Regions from separate parts of the Bacillus sp. 2175 genome, predicted to be linked through region 1. Evidence: riboswitches for the same ligand, from Rfam matches in the RefSeq annotation. Region 1 holds a riboswitch; each other region holds the start of a gene.
The links. A riboswitch is a leader RNA that binds a small molecule or an ion and turns the genes downstream of it on or off. The one in region 1 is predicted to bind magnesium.

Region 1 (5,075 bases):
TTCTTCTATCTTTTTTATAAGCCACAGCAATAACCCGCATACCTTCACTATTTAGTGTCTCACTTAGTTTTTTGACATTTGAACGTATTTCCTCGGTGAGTGGGACGATTTTTTCATCCACTTCAGTGTAGTTACAAATTGATAAAATTTCTTCTACGGCACCTTTACAAACCATTGTATGTTCACCTGAACTATCCTTTACGATGACTGACATACGTCGGCGGGCGAAATCGAATGGAATTTCATCTAGCTTTTGAAAAGCTAATGGATTAAATTTATTGTTTTCCTCTGTATGCTTAATAACAGCTTTATCTATTAAATTTTTCAATCCAGTTTGATAGAAACTATTTAAATAGGCAAATTGCAAGACGCGATTGCATTCATTCCCCTTGGGATCTAAGTGACGAACAAGGACCACTTTATCTTCTGTTAAAGTTCCGGTTTTATCTGTACAAAGAATGTTCATAGCACCTAAGTTTTGAATAGAATTTAGCTGTTTTACAATTACTTTTTGTTTAGACATGTTAACGGCACCCTTAGCTAAATTAGCAGTTACAATCATTGGTAACATTTCAGGTGTAAGGCCAACAGCGACGGCAATAGCGAAGAAGAAAGCTTCTTGCCAATCTCCTTTTGTGAATCCATTAATGAGAAGGACAATAGGTGCCATAATAAGCATGAATGTAATTAAGAGCCAGCTTACTTTGTTTACACCTTTATCAAAGCTTGTTTCTACACGCTTTCCGATTACCTTATTTGCTAAAGAGCCGAAATACGTATCGGTACTTGTTGAGATGACAACAGCTTTCGCGCTGCCACTTACAATATTTGTTCCCATGAAACAAAGGTTTTCCATATCGAGTGGATTGTAATTTTTTTTCATGTTTGTCGGTAAGATATGCTTATTTTCTGTATGATAGCAGTGTTCGTATTTTTCTACAGGGAGTGCTTCCCCTGTTAAAGAAGATTGATTAACAAATAAATCTTTAGCGGATACAATACGCACATCAGCTGGAACGATATCACCGGCTGAAAGGGAAATAATATCGCCAGGTACAAGTTCCTCAATTGGAATTTCTGTTGTGTAATTTCGATTTAAATTCGTTACATTTTTTGTTTCATGTACAAATCCATTTATTCTAAATACGCTCGCAGTTGTTCGAACCATAGCTTTTAACTTATCGGCAGCTTTTTGAGAACGAAATTCTTGGGAAAACCGAATTGTTGCACTAAGTAGGACCATTGCAGATACGACAATTGTTCCTTGTATGTCATCTGTGAAAAAGGAAAGGGCTCCAAGAGCTAATAAAACGAAAATAAATGGATTTTTAAATGCCAGCAGAAATTGAATGTACCACGGCGCCATTTTATTATGAGCTATTTCGTTCGGACCGTATAAAGAAAGTCTACGAGACGCTTCTTGTTTAGATAATCCATCTTGTGTTGTTTCTAGAAGTTTTAACGCAGAGCTTACATCATGTGTTGCAACCTCCACTAATAATTCGTTATTTGTTTGCATGCTATCTTGCTCATAAGCATGCTTTGTTTCTTGTCTTTGTAAATTAAACATCAGTAGTTCCTCCTCTGTCATGAAAGAGGAAACAATCTGTTACCTAACTATTTGAAATGGTGAGGAACAGTTTCTTTCCTACCTACATGATGAAATATGAATGTAAAACGTATGGGTATCTGGGCCGAATCATCAATTGCCAACTGTTCCTCACCTCCGTACAATTTAGTAGTTTCTGAATATGCTATGTTTGTTTCATAGTAAGGTGCATATATACGTAAAAAGACCTTTACTCAAAACGAGTAAAGGTCTGAATTCGCAGTTAAAAGAGTCTACAACAAAGACTGTTAGTAAACATAAATAAAAACAGTTTTTGTGTATGACAAAATACATGCACCTCTCCCTCGTTGAGTTTTAGCACTGTATAGCATAGGTACTGAAACCAGCTACGTTAAAAAAGGCCTTCATTCCGACCTTTCCTGTTGACCCATTGGCGTCTCTCGACATTTTTGGGCAGCAGCGTTTCTCTATACAGGAGCCTCACCTAACAGAGACCATATTCAATTACATGTTGATGTTAGCACTGTAAAATCGTAGTGTCAATATCTTTTTTATCTGTGTTTTTAAAATATTAAATGGATTTATAATAGATATATGGGATGAAATGCATGATATTGATTATAAATAATATGGAAAATAAATATTTTTATAAAAGGGGAATTTGTAATGGTACCACAAAATTTTATTATAAATATTGAGAATCAAAAATGGTTGTTTAATGAGCAGGAAGATTTATGTTCTCATGGAGAAATATATTTAAATATGGCTGGAACCATTATTACGCAGGCAGGTATGGATGAGGAATGGGGAATAAGTGAATCAGCTTTAGCTTTGTTACGAACTTTAGATAAAGAATATATTTGTGATATTAAAAATGAAGAGGGGCTTATTTTGCACGGATGTGGCACTATGCTAATGTTAGGATGCCCAATTTCAATTCATTGGACTATAAACCATATAAGTAAAAACGTGATTTTAAAGGACTTTGTCAAAGTTATTTCTACTGATCAAAAGGCTATATACTATGAAGGGCTTCATATAGAATTGAATGAAAATGAATATAGAAGACAAATTGTTTCTTTTGCATTACAAGCAAAAGAATTATTTAATAAATCAAGTGACAAGATAATTTTAGATGAGTTTGATCAAAGGATGTATACAAACTTTTGGACGGAATATGACGATTTACTAAATAAGTATAAATAAAAAAGCACTGTAACCAGTGCTTTTTTATTTATAGATTACGAGATTGTAGGGTTTTCAAAAATAACAATCTCTGAACTGTTTGTAGTTGAAACACGTTGGGCGTAATATGTTAAAGCTGAAGAAATATATGCTGGTAACGTATCATTTGTATGTGATGTTGTATATTCATGGATTAATTCCTTTAAAGTTGTCCATTCTAATTGTGCTGGGTGATCAGACACGAAAGAACTTACCCAGCGATCAAATGAAGATGAAAAATCAGTTTGTAAACGAAATACTTCTTTCATAATAAAACGCTCCCTTAAAATGTAGTATAATCATTTTACCACAAAACACGAACGATGGCTAAATTTTTTAAGTATAATGTTCGTGTTATATAGTTGTCTAGATGATTGGTTATGTAAATTCAATTTGCCATTTGAAATAACATTCCGTAAGATGAGAGATAGAGTATATTTAGAGCTGGAGGAAAGAAAGTGGAATTTGTATTTTTAGGAACTGGTGCAGGTGTTCCTTCAAAAGGAAGGAACGTTTCAGCAATTGCTTTACAATTGTTAGAAGAACGAGGACAAACTTGGTTATTTGATTGTGGCGAGGCCACGCAACATCAAATATTACATACATCTGTACGTCCGCGCCGCATTGAAAAAATATTTATTACGCATTTACATGGCGATCATATTTTTGGATTGCCTGGTTTATTAGGTAGCCGTTCATTTCAAGGAGGAACTACGCCTTTAACGGTGTATGGACCGAAAGGAATTAAACAATTTATTGAAGTGGCATTATCGGTAAGTACGACACATGTGAAATATCCACTTGAAGTTGTGGAGATAACAGAAGAAGGTACCGTATTTGAAGATAATGAATTTTATGTAGAAACGAAAAGATTGTCACACGGTATAGAATGTTTTGGATATCGTATTGTAGAGAGAGATATACAAGGTGCTCTTTTAGTTGATAAGTTGCTTGAGATGGGTGTGAAACCAGGTCCAATCTTTAAACGTTTAAAAGATGGTGAAGCAGTTGAATTAGAGGATGGCACGATATTAAATGGAAATGAGTTTATCGGCCCACCTCAAAAAGGAAGAATTATTACTATCTTAGGTGATACGCGATATTGCGAAGCGAGTAGGGAGCTTGCGCAAGATGCAGATGTACTTGTCCATGAAGCGACTTTCGCAGCAGAAGATGAGCAACAAGCGTATGATTATTTTCATTCTACATCTAAGCAAGCTGCGAGCATTGCACTTCAGGCAAATGCGAAGCGACTAATATTAACTCACATTAGTTCTCGCTATCAAGGAGATACATATAAGGAATTATTGAAAGAGGCTAGAGAGTTGTTTTCTAATACAGAAATAGCGACGGATTTGAAATCATTCCCAGTAGAAAAATGATAATTTTATAAAAAATGGTAACGGCGGGTTACCATTTTTTTTTGTCTAAAAAAATTTAAAAATAAAACTGTTATTATTTTATACTTATACTTGGATGATACAGAAAATTAGGATGGTTTGAATATATAGGATAAAAATACGAAATAATGATTATTTAGAAAAACTGTTATATAAGTCAGATGACATACAAGTGATACAAATAGCAGAAATGGACTTTTATTCAGAACTTTTAAAATTCAACAAAAGTAAGCGTTTTATAAAAAACAAGCTATAATGAGGGCAGATTATAATTTATGATAAGTCACATGTATTTTAGTCATTATCGTAACAAGTGAAGTTGACTAAATCATGAGAGAGTAACACGAGAATTATAATAGGAAAGATATTACTATTATTTGTCATAAGTCTTTTTCACTTTTTAGCTAAACGATATGATTAGCGAGTGTATCTATTGCAAGTTCCTTAGTTGAAGCTTTTTATTAATAAGGTGGTGGAGATTTAATTGGTAGGTATACCACTCTTTAAAAGAGTTCAGAACATCAGCAGGTAGTCTAGGTGGAATAGCGGGTGCAAATTTAGTTGCATTAGCAATGGTTATATCACTTGTTTATGCTATGCTTGCAATGGCTTCTGTGTTAAACTTTGGATTGCTACCAGACTTTATTGTGGATTATCTTGTATCATTTTTAAATGAAAATAATGCTAAGATTCTTATGTATTATGATAACTGGTGTTATTTCAGGTTATATTGGATTACTTTTATTCAAAAACTATCCAATTCGTATAGCAGAACAAATTCGTGGTACAACTGGAAAAGCGACAGATGTAGCAGCTTAATAGAATAGTAGAATAAATTTTTTTCATAGAGGTTTAGGGGGAGTTATGATGAAGTATCGCTC
Region 2 (5,075 bases), 920 kb from region 1:
GGCTTATTATGATCCTTTGGTTAGCACTAGTTAGAGTTATAGTAAAAATATTAAGCAGAAACGACTTATTTTTAATAATAAGAGGAAATATGTTACTGAAAAGTAAGGAGACAAATTATTACTTTTTTAAAGAGTAATTAGGTCCGTACAATGACGCATTAAAGTGATTCATAAGGGATTCTGAATGCTAAGAGAGTGAGAATGAATTACAAAAGAAAGGTGCATAGGCGCCTTTCTTTTTTTGAAGGGATTTTTTGTTACGAGTTAGTACAAAATTGGGTTCAGGGGGTACTATAAAATTTTAGCTTGATGGCGATGGGGTAGCATCCACGTCTATCAACATCACTACACCTATATTTAATACTGCGTTACGTGCCTTGAATCAAGTGAAAAACAAGACCCATTTTGTAAAAACTGAAACCAACGTTTTCTAAACTGAACTTGAGCCATATCTGCATGAACATGGGCCTCCATTTTTAAAGCTTCTGGTATAGGTCTAGGATGTTGACTTTCTACAATAATTTGATCCTCTTTTAGTACTCTTAAACTAAATTTAGCTAAAATTTGGTCTAGTAAAGGGAAGTACTTTAAAAATGTCCTTCCGGTATATCCCATAATTAATGTCTCTTCTTCATCAATTGGTGTAAACGTAATGTACTGAATAAATGACTCATTCTCCTGTTTGCCACTGTGAAGCATCCACTGATGTGGGAATTTGTATTCAAGGTAAGCATCACCATTTGAGAATATAAACTGATCCAGTGTTCCCTCCAGCTTATAATTGGTTGATTCGGCTTTTGTTTTTCTACCAATCGTTTTTTTATGTACATAAGCAAGATGAGCAATATCCAGCACAGATTCGATTGATCGAGTAAGGTGTGCATTCCAAGTGGCGTGGAAGAAAGAGAGTTTAAAAGGAGTGTTCTCCATTACATGAAAAGTTTGCCATTCAGGTGGAGTTTCCTCATTATCAGGATATATCCAAATCAACCCAATCTTTTCTTTTACAGGGTATGAGAGGGTATGAGCAAATTTCGGGATAGGTTTATTGGGTTGGGATGGAATTCTTACACAAGTACCACAACTATCGAACTCCCAACCATGGTAGGGACAGACTAGTTTACCATTTACTACTTGTCCCAGTGATAAGTCAGCGCCACGATGAGGGCAGTAAGGTGATAGGGCCTGAACTTCGTCTTTTTCATCCCGATATAATACAAAATCTTTGCCAGCAACTCTTTTTTTTACTGGAATCTTTTTTATATCTTTTGCATAACTCACAGCATACCAATTACGTGGGAATACTCTATTTATATTTAGAGTCATTTATTTTCTCCTTCTTTTTTATTCACCTAGTAGATATTAGTGGTGTCTACTGTATACTGTCTATTCTATGCTATAAAATATTTTAAATGTTCGTCTAAAATTAAGAAATCTACAGTTTGATCAAATCATTATGAAAGCCTGTATAATCTCTCTAAATGTAACAAAAATGACTATAGTACAATAGATTTTAAAAAGGAGAATGTCTTATTTTATTGAAAATTGAGATATTAAGCAATATTCCTATTGCTATTAAATTGACCATTAAAGAACTTCCACCAAAACTTACAAATGGAAATGGAGTACCTGTAAGAGGAAATAGTCCCGTAATACCACCTAAATTTACAACTGATTGCATACCAATCATACATCCTATACCAATTGCTATAAAACTGCCGAATGGATCTACACATAATTGTGCAATTTTTAAGGAGCGAAGTACCATAGTCAAAACTCCCACCAATAGAATAAATACACCAATAAATCCTAGTTCTTCAGAAACTATTGCCATTATAAAATCAGTATGTGGTTCCGGAAGATACCCTGTTTTTTGTATGCTATTTCCAAATCCACGACCAGTGATTCCTCCAGAGCCAATGGCAATAAAAGAGTTTACAAGCTGATATCCATTTCCTTGCGCATCAAGAAAGGGATTGAAAATCGTAGTAATACGTGTCTTTTGAACTGCTGATAAACTATATTGAATCAAATAATATAAAATAGGTAACCATAAAATAGAACCGATGGTAGTTCTTTTGATTAGTAGATTTATATTTATTCCTGAACAAAGAAATATGCTAAAACCTATACCTAATATTAAAAGTGCAGATCCTAAATTTGGTTGTTTAAAGATAAGAAAAAAAATTGTAGCTAAAAAAAATAAAAGTTTTCCGATACCACTCCAGTTATTTTTAGCTTGTTCTTGTCGCAATGCAAAAAAACGGGCTGTTACAAGTATTGTTCCTAATTTAAGAAATTCAGCTGGCTGTATTCCAAAGATCCATGATTGAGCATTATTTACCACTTTTCCTTTCCATAAAACCATAATTAATAAAAAAATCCCCCCAATCATAATACAGATTGAGACTATTCGTTTTTTCCATATTTCATATGGGAGTAAAGCACAAATTATTAATCCTATTGTTCCTAAAAGTAGCTTTGTTAATTGAGAATCAACAAAATGTCTACTGTTATAACCGTAATGTTGGACAGCGACAATGGAGCTTGCACTATACATCATGATAATGCCTAAAGTACATGTTATGAATAGAGGAAGGAGCAATAGATAATCGAGTTTTAATATTTTTTTCATTTTAATATCCTCCTGATTTAAAACAAAACATAATATTACATTTGTTAATGAATAGAATCTTGTTCTCGTCAATTACTAAATATGACTTTTGTTTAGAAAGATTCTATCACTTATTCCCTGTTTTTTACGCAAAAATCCCCCTAGTATGTAACTAGAGGGATTCAAAATGGCATGACTAAATAAGGCTTTTCCCCCCTAGTAGAGCTTTGGCACTATACAACGTAAAGTAATGAAAATTCATTACTTAGCTATCTTAAGAAGAGCCTTAATCCGACAATTCCTGTTCTACCCATTGGCGTCTTTCGACATTTTTGGGCAATAGCCTGTGTTTGCATAGGAGCCTCACCTAACAGGTTAAGCAATATAAATTTTATGTGTTTGTTTCGTGTAGCAAGCATAAATATATTTTTTTTGCTTGTCAAGCAACCATATTGCTAATTTTATTTGTTTTATTGCTTTATAGTCCTTTGAGAAATGATATAAAAAAATGTCTGTAATCATTCTGTATAAGTACATATTTTTGACTTGTAGTGTATCGTTTGATTAAGTAGTTTAACCATATAAATTTGATAAACAGTAAAGAAGATTTTAATCATAAAAGAAGATTTTTTGTGAATGTTCTTTTTGTATACAGAATGACTAATTATTCATCTTTTGTTATAAAGTTGGAATTTGATTAAAAATAATAAGTTTCATATGTTTTATTACGTTTCTTCGAATTAAATCTATTTGAATTCTATGTTTTTTAAGGGGAATTTTAAATTTATAATAAAATATAATTTCATTTTCTATAAAAGATTTTTTTATAAATGGAATTGAAAGTCAGTTGACAAATATTAAATTCTGGTTTAAATTTTGAAGTAATTCAATAAACTTTGTTAGGTGAGGCTCCTGTATAGAGAAACGCTGCTGCCCAAAAATGTCGAGAGACGCCAATGGGTCAACAGGAACGGTCGGATTAAGGCCCTTCTTAATGTAGCTGGTTATAAAAACCTATGCTATACAGTGCTAAAACTCAACGAGGGAGTGGTATACGATTTGATAGAAAGGCACCTCTGTGATTTCGGCAGAGCTGTCTTAATAATCATTTGTTTGTATTGTGAAAAAACCTTTACTCCTTTTTGAGTAAAGGTTTTTCTGTTTAATGTTATTTATTTTTATCTTGTCTATATTCAAAAAGGAGGTAATTCTAACTAATGAATTGATTGCAATGTAACTATTATTGCTCTAATAAAAAATTTAAGACAGATAAAATAAAACAAAACCACTCATGAAACTCTAGAGTCTCCCTTAGCAATATGAGGAGGAGTTAACATGAAGAAATTATTAAAGGAATTACTTATAACCCAAAATAACTTGGATGCAGAGAAAGTTTTACGTCTTCCGTCGTATGATATTGCGCAAGAAGTAAAACAGTTTTCAATTGAAGATCAAGTCATATTACTAAATACGATTCCTGTATTAAAAAGCTCTAAAGTTCTTCAATATATGAGTGCAGAAGAAAAATATAATATCTTAATTCACTTATCTGAAAATAAAGCTAAAAAGTTACTGAATTTACAACCGATTGATGAATTAGTAGATTTACTTCTAGCGGTTCATCCGGAAGAACAGGCTAAATTAATGGCGTATCTAGATAAAATTACAAAACATAACGTAAAAAAATTAATGACTTTCAAACCTGAAACGGCAGGAAGTCTTGTTACAAGTGATTTTGTTGCAGTTAGAGGAAATTGGTCAGTAAAAATGACATTGAAGTACATTAGGGAACATTCTGAAAATGTAGAATCAATATCTTATAGTTATGTTCTTAATAGTCATGGTTATCTTGAGGGAATCGTTTCCATACATGAGTTATTACTAGCAGCAGATGAAGAGATATTATCTACTATCATGATGCCAGAGGTAATTTCAGTACACGCTGAAGTTGACCAGCAAGAAGTTGTAAAAAAGCTACTGAATTATAATTTAGCAGCAATACCTGTCACAACAGCAAATAATAAAATGATTGGTATTATAACATTTGATGACGTAATGAATGTTATGGAAGCAGAAGCTACAGAAGATATTCAAAAGTTAGGCGGAAGTGAACCATTGAATCAATCTTACTTTGAAGCTAGTATTTGGAGCATTTTCCTAAAACGTCTACCATGGTTATTACTTCTTTTTGTTGCTGAGGCATATACAGGTACAGTATTAAAGTATTTTGAAGACGAAATTGAAACTGTAGTTGCCCTTGCTTTCTTTGTTCCATTATTAGTAGGTACTGGAGGGAATACAGGAACACAGGTTGTAGCAACAATTACTCGTGCAATTGGTATTGGAGAGTTAAAATTTAAAGACATTTTCCGTGTAATGAAAAAAGAATTTGCAATTGGTATGCTTCTTGGACTTGCACTTGGGATAGCTGGGCTCATTCGTGCTTATATGTTAGGAGTTG
Region 3 (5,075 bases), 2.6 Mb from region 1:
GATGTTAGTTATACGGAAGCTCAATATTTAGCGACCATCATCAAGCCTTCCTTGTGGAGGAAGATGTACGGTAACTGTGAGGGCATCCACCTGCGAGTAGCGGGTTTTTGGACATTTACGAGGAGCGGCACGTGCGGGGGTCTTATTTCAACTAACCTTATATAAAATTCCTACGGTGTACGTAGCTTATGCATGTCTTAAACCAATAAGTTTAATATGGAAGTTCAATATTTAAATGTAGCTAACATGCCATCTTTTTAAGAAGGAAGTTACAAACATTTGTGAGGGCATCCACCTGTGAGAGCAGGTTTATGGACATCTAGAGAGAACGGCATATGTGGGGCTATATAAAAACCTTACGTTTTATACGTAAGGTTTTTTTGTTGCATAGATATATTAATATTATCTTGATTCACCTGTGAAGTTTCCGTAATAAATGTAGCACTTTCTGTCTTCATCAGTCTCTCTTGAATCCAAGGAGAATTCCATAGAAATGCCGTCTCGCTGAATATATATAATATCTGAATGAAGAGATGGTAAAATTTCTTCGTAGTTCCATACATCTTGACTATCTACTAAGCTTGAACTTGTTTCACTTAGTTCTCTAATTTCAAAACCGATGTGGGAGTATGTAGGGTCTGAAGGGTCATTGGCGAAAACTTCTTTTTGAATATAAATAACTGCTGTTCCGTCTGGGTCAACCGAAGTTGCAGTAACAACATAAGTATTTTTCTCTTTAATAAAATATTCACAAGTCATGCGTGCGATAATTTCAGAATTAGAAATATTGGCGTAGTTCCATAAAGCAGGATACCCTTTCGTTTCATCATTAAGTCGATATTCTAAGCGCATTTTATACCTCTTCTTCCTTTTTCTTCTACTTTATCATGCCATCCTATATAATAGGAATAGAATTTAAAAAGGGGAGTGCGAAGGTGACAAAAACGAAATGGCTAGTAGGTGGTGTCGTAACGTCTTTAATGACTGGCACTTTATTTGGTTGCGCACAAGATCTTCCCCCAAAACCGAATGATAATAGTTGTTCTGATTGGGATTGGGATGATGAACTTGGGGTATGGCAGTGTGATGATAGTAGTTCAGGTTATCGTGGGCATTATTTCTATGGTGGGCGATACTATCAAAATAAATCCACTTTTAAAAATTCATCGGCGTTTAAATCGTATCAATCGTCTACTGAATTTAAAGGTGGAATTGGAAGCGGTTCAAAGGGAGGATTTGGGGGCTAAAATATGTCGCAATACATAAGGGATCGAAAAGAATTTTATTTAAAATATCCGAATTTTTGGTCGGATTTATATGAATGTGAGTATAGTTTGTTTCATGTTTTTTCTATAACAAATCAGACTTTGGACCAATTACACTTAGCGACTGAACGAATGGGCAAAATATTTTTTAAGACTGCTAGACTGCTGCGTAATCTAAGTGACGAACAGCTTCTAGATCTTGGCTTTCCATCCCCGAGTTTATCATTCATTAGAATGAAAGGGCTTTATCCTGAATCTGTAATTTCGCGATTTGATTTTGCTGTAACAGAGGATAACAAAATCAAAATGCTTGAGTTTAATAGTGATACACCAACTTTTATTGTGGAATGTTTTCAAATGAATGGGAAAGTATGTGAAAATCTAGGCTATGATGATCCAAACTCGGATCAAGAACGATTGCTATCTTCTGGTCTAACGAAAGCAGTAATGGAAGCGACAAAGGGATTAGATAATCCAAATGTTGTTTTTACAGCACATCATGAACATATCGAGGATTGGAATACCACTATGTATTTAAGTCAGCTATGCCATGTTGAAAATAAAGTAGTGCCAATGTCAGAACTTAGAATTACAAAAGATGCTCTAGTTGATAAAGATGGGGCGAAGATTGATGTTTTATATCGCCAAACATATCCGATAGAAGATTTAATTGAGGATCAAGATCCTGAAACAGGAGATTTGGTAGGTGTGGAACTGCTGCAACTTGTAAAAGCCGGAAAGCTTTTTATAATAAATCCTTTGTCAGCATTTTTACTTCAGCCAAAATCAATTCAGTGTCTTATTTGGGGGTTAGCAGAAGAAGAGGTCTTTTATACAAACGAGGAACAACAGTGGATTAAAGAATATATGTTACCTACATATTTAGAACCAGATTTATTTTTAGGAAAAGGTTCTTTCGTTCAAAAACCTTCATTTGGTAGAGAAGGAGATACAATTACGATTCGCGATAAGGATGAAAATATTATGCTTCAAAATGCACATCAAACGTATAAAACTGCACTGCCGATATTTCAAAAGTATACAGAACTGCCAGTCGTATCCTTGGAAACAGAAAAAGGGATGGAGAAACTGTCCTATGTGTTTGGTTCTTTTTTAATTGCTGGAAAAGCGAGTAGTATCGGTATTCGCGCGGGAGAAAAGATTACAGGAAATGAATCGTACTATTTACCGGTAGGTATAAAAAGGAGGGGGAAAAATGATTAATTTTTTATTATATTTAGCAGTAACACTTGGACTTTTATGTATTGGTCTGTTCTTGATGGAAGTGACAACGAAAGTTAAGGAATTTAAGTTAATGGCTCAAGGTAATAAGGCGGTAAGCTATGTGCTTGGAGGGCGATTACTTGGGTTAGCTATCGTTTTATATTCGACAGCAGCTAATTCAATTTCACTTCTTGATATGATTTCGTGGGGAGCAGTTGGGATTTTGGCTCAAATTATCGTCTTTTATTTAGCTGAGTGGCTTACACCACGCTTTAATATAAACAAAAGTCTCGAAGAAGATAATCAAGCAGTCGGTCTTTTTCTTATGTTTTTATCGCTTTCAATTGGGATTGTAATCGCTGGTTGTATAACTTATTAAAAACTTTACGTTTAAACGTAAAGTTTTTTATTTTATCCCGCTATTTGCCGGGCAGCCCGATTGGTGAGGGCTAATAATCAGTGGCGGATGAACAAAACCCCCACTGATTAAAGTTTCACTTTATATACGTTAGTTTGCCATACCATTTGAAAAAATTGTAGGCTACGGTTGACATCTATTTTAAATAAGAGTAACATTTTCAATGTAATGAAAATAAGTCTCTGTTAGGTGAGGCTCCTGTATAGAGAAATGCTACTGCCCAAAAATGTCGAGAGACGCCAATGGGTCAACAGGAATGATCGAATTAAGGTTTTTCTTAACGTAGCTGGTAATGTACCTATGCTATACAGTGCTAAAACTCGGTGAGGGAGAGGTCCGTAGATTTCTAATTATATTAGAAATCGTTTATTTGTGTATGTAATGGCCGCTACTCTCTTAAGGGTAGGGGTCTTTTTTGTTACCAAGCTATGAGTAATTTCATATTATAAACTATAAAATTAAACGAGGAGGTGAGGAGCATGTCAAATTCTGACTCGGTTCCGTTACCCATATACTTCAAATCAAAAATATATGATGTAGGCAGGAAACGATTTGTTCCTCCCTCTATATTTATCACAATATAGCGTTTATAAAGCGCGAGACACTTTCACAGTAAAGTGGATAAATTGAGAAACAAAGCGTTTCTTCCTATGTTGTAAAGGAGGAGACGATAATATGTTATATGCAAACAAAACTGTGGGTAACACGTCATATAAACTAAGTAAAAAATCAATAAAAGAACAAACAATGCTCCAAAAAAATAAAGATTTATTAATTGAAATTGCAACAAGAGATGTAAAATCTGTATTTGCATATTTTAAAACAACAAGAGACGGACTATCAATGAAAGAGGCACAAAAACGTATTCAAGTATATGGCCGAAATGAACTAACTTCAAAAAGAGCACTTCTTGCAGAAGTAATGATGAAGCTAGGTGGCATGATTCCAGGTTTTTCAAAACAACGTGTGTGTGATGAATTACAACGTGAAACGATTACTGTATCTAGAGTAGAATGTTCTAGTAGTACAGGGCTAAATAGTGAACTGAAAATGATGGAGATACCTGTGCAAGAACTTGTACCTGGAGATATGATTTTTCTTTCGGCTGGAGATGCTGTGCCAGCTGATGTACGTATTATTTATGCAGATGATTTATTAGTGAATGAGTCTGTGTTAACGGGAAACGAAGCGAATATAGAGAAGTTTGAGAGCTGCTATCACCTTGAACGTAAACGGTTTATTCCATTAAAACGGATGAAAGATTATAATCCACTTGAGCTTGAAAATGTATGTTTTAAAGGTTCGCATATTGTTAGTGGAAATGCAAAAGCTATCGTTGTTTCTACTGGAAAAAATACGTATTCAGGCATCTTGCATACTTGTTGTAGTAGAACGTCTTAATGTGTTAATGATGCTAAATATACAAAAACAATGTATAATAGACAAAGTTGAGCAAAAACGTAGAATGGTAATCTATTTATATAACCTTACGTGATAACGTAAGGTTATTATTTTTTTAATAGGAGAGGAATTATGAAAAAAGTATTATTAGTTGATGGTATGGCACTATTATTTCGTGCTTTTTACGCAACAAGTGTCTACGGACAATTTATGAAACGACAAGATGGAACCCCTACGAACGGGATTCATGGTTATATGAAACACTTATTAACAGCTACGCAAGCGATCGAACCAACACATATCGTTACATGCTGGGATATGGGAAGTACGACATTTAGAACAGAATCGTTCTCGAATTATAAAGCAAATCGTGCAGCGCCACCAGAAGAATTAATTCCTCAATTTGATTTAGTGCAAGAAATGACTGCAAAATTATCCATTCCAGTTATCGGTATGAAAGGCTACGAAGCCGATGATTGTATCGGTACGCTTGCAAAACAATATTGCAATGAAGCTGAAGTTTATATTTTAACAGGTGATACGGATTTACTTCAACTTGTTGATAAGAGCGTTACAGTCATGCTTCTGCGTAAAGGAATTGGAAATTACGAATATTACACACCGGAGAAAATCATGGAAGAAAAAGGTGTAGAGCCGTGGCAAATCGTCCACGCAAAAGCTTTCATGGGAGATACAAGTGATAATTATCCAGGGGTAAAAGGTATCGGTGAAAAAACAGCGTATAAGCTTATTCAAGAGCACGGAAC

Region 2: it holds a riboswitch for magnesium, as region 1 does, so the genes downstream of both, ACXKY9_RS15550 (FtsW/RodA/SpoVE family cell cycle protein) here and mgtA (magnesium-translocating P-type ATPase) in region 1, are expected to answer to the same signal.
Region 3: it holds a riboswitch for magnesium, as region 1 does, so the genes downstream of both, ACXKY9_RS07360 (P-type ATPase actuator domain-containing protein) here and mgtA (magnesium-translocating P-type ATPase) in region 1, are expected to answer to the same signal.

Annotation. Positions count from the first base shown of each region.
Region 1 covers NZ_CM173819.1:3,910,079-3,915,153, reverse strand. Annotated here, with positions in the region: gene mgtA (magnesium-translocating P-type ATPase) at 1-1,570, opposite strand, end outside; M-box (ykoK) riboswitch at 1,902-2,069, opposite strand; gene ACXKY9_RS20180 (hypothetical protein) at 2,237-2,776, shown strand; gene ACXKY9_RS20175 (DUF3932 family protein) at 2,812-3,063, opposite strand; gene rnz (ribonuclease Z) at 3,253-4,176, shown strand; gene sdaAB (L-serine ammonia-lyase, iron-sulfur-dependent subunit beta) at 5,062-5,075, shown strand, end outside.
Region 2 covers NZ_CM173819.1:2,986,602-2,991,676, reverse strand. Annotated here, with positions in the region: partial or broken gene ACXKY9_RS15560 (HXXEE domain-containing protein) at 69-137, shown strand; gene ACXKY9_RS15555 (aromatic ring-hydroxylating oxygenase subunit alpha) at 358-1,326, opposite strand; gene ACXKY9_RS15550 (FtsW/RodA/SpoVE family cell cycle protein) at 1,514-2,635, opposite strand; M-box (ykoK) riboswitch at 2,820-2,996, opposite strand; M-box (ykoK) riboswitch at 3,503-3,668, shown strand; gene mgtE (magnesium transporter) at 3,950-5,075, shown strand, end outside.
Region 3 covers NZ_CM173819.1:1,345,257-1,350,331, forward strand. Annotated here, with positions in the region: RNA gene ssrS (6S RNA) at 1-143, shown strand, start outside; RNA gene ssrS (6S RNA) at 165-348, shown strand; gene ACXKY9_RS07340 (hypothetical protein) at 403-852, opposite strand; gene ACXKY9_RS07345 (hypothetical protein) at 936-1,247, shown strand; gene ACXKY9_RS07350 (glutathionylspermidine synthase family protein) at 1,251-2,489, shown strand; gene ACXKY9_RS07355 (DUF350 domain-containing protein) at 2,482-2,868, shown strand; M-box (ykoK) riboswitch at 3,082-3,247, shown strand; gene ACXKY9_RS07360 (P-type ATPase actuator domain-containing protein) at 3,583-4,308, shown strand; gene ACXKY9_RS07365 (5'-3' exonuclease) at 4,441-5,075, shown strand, end outside.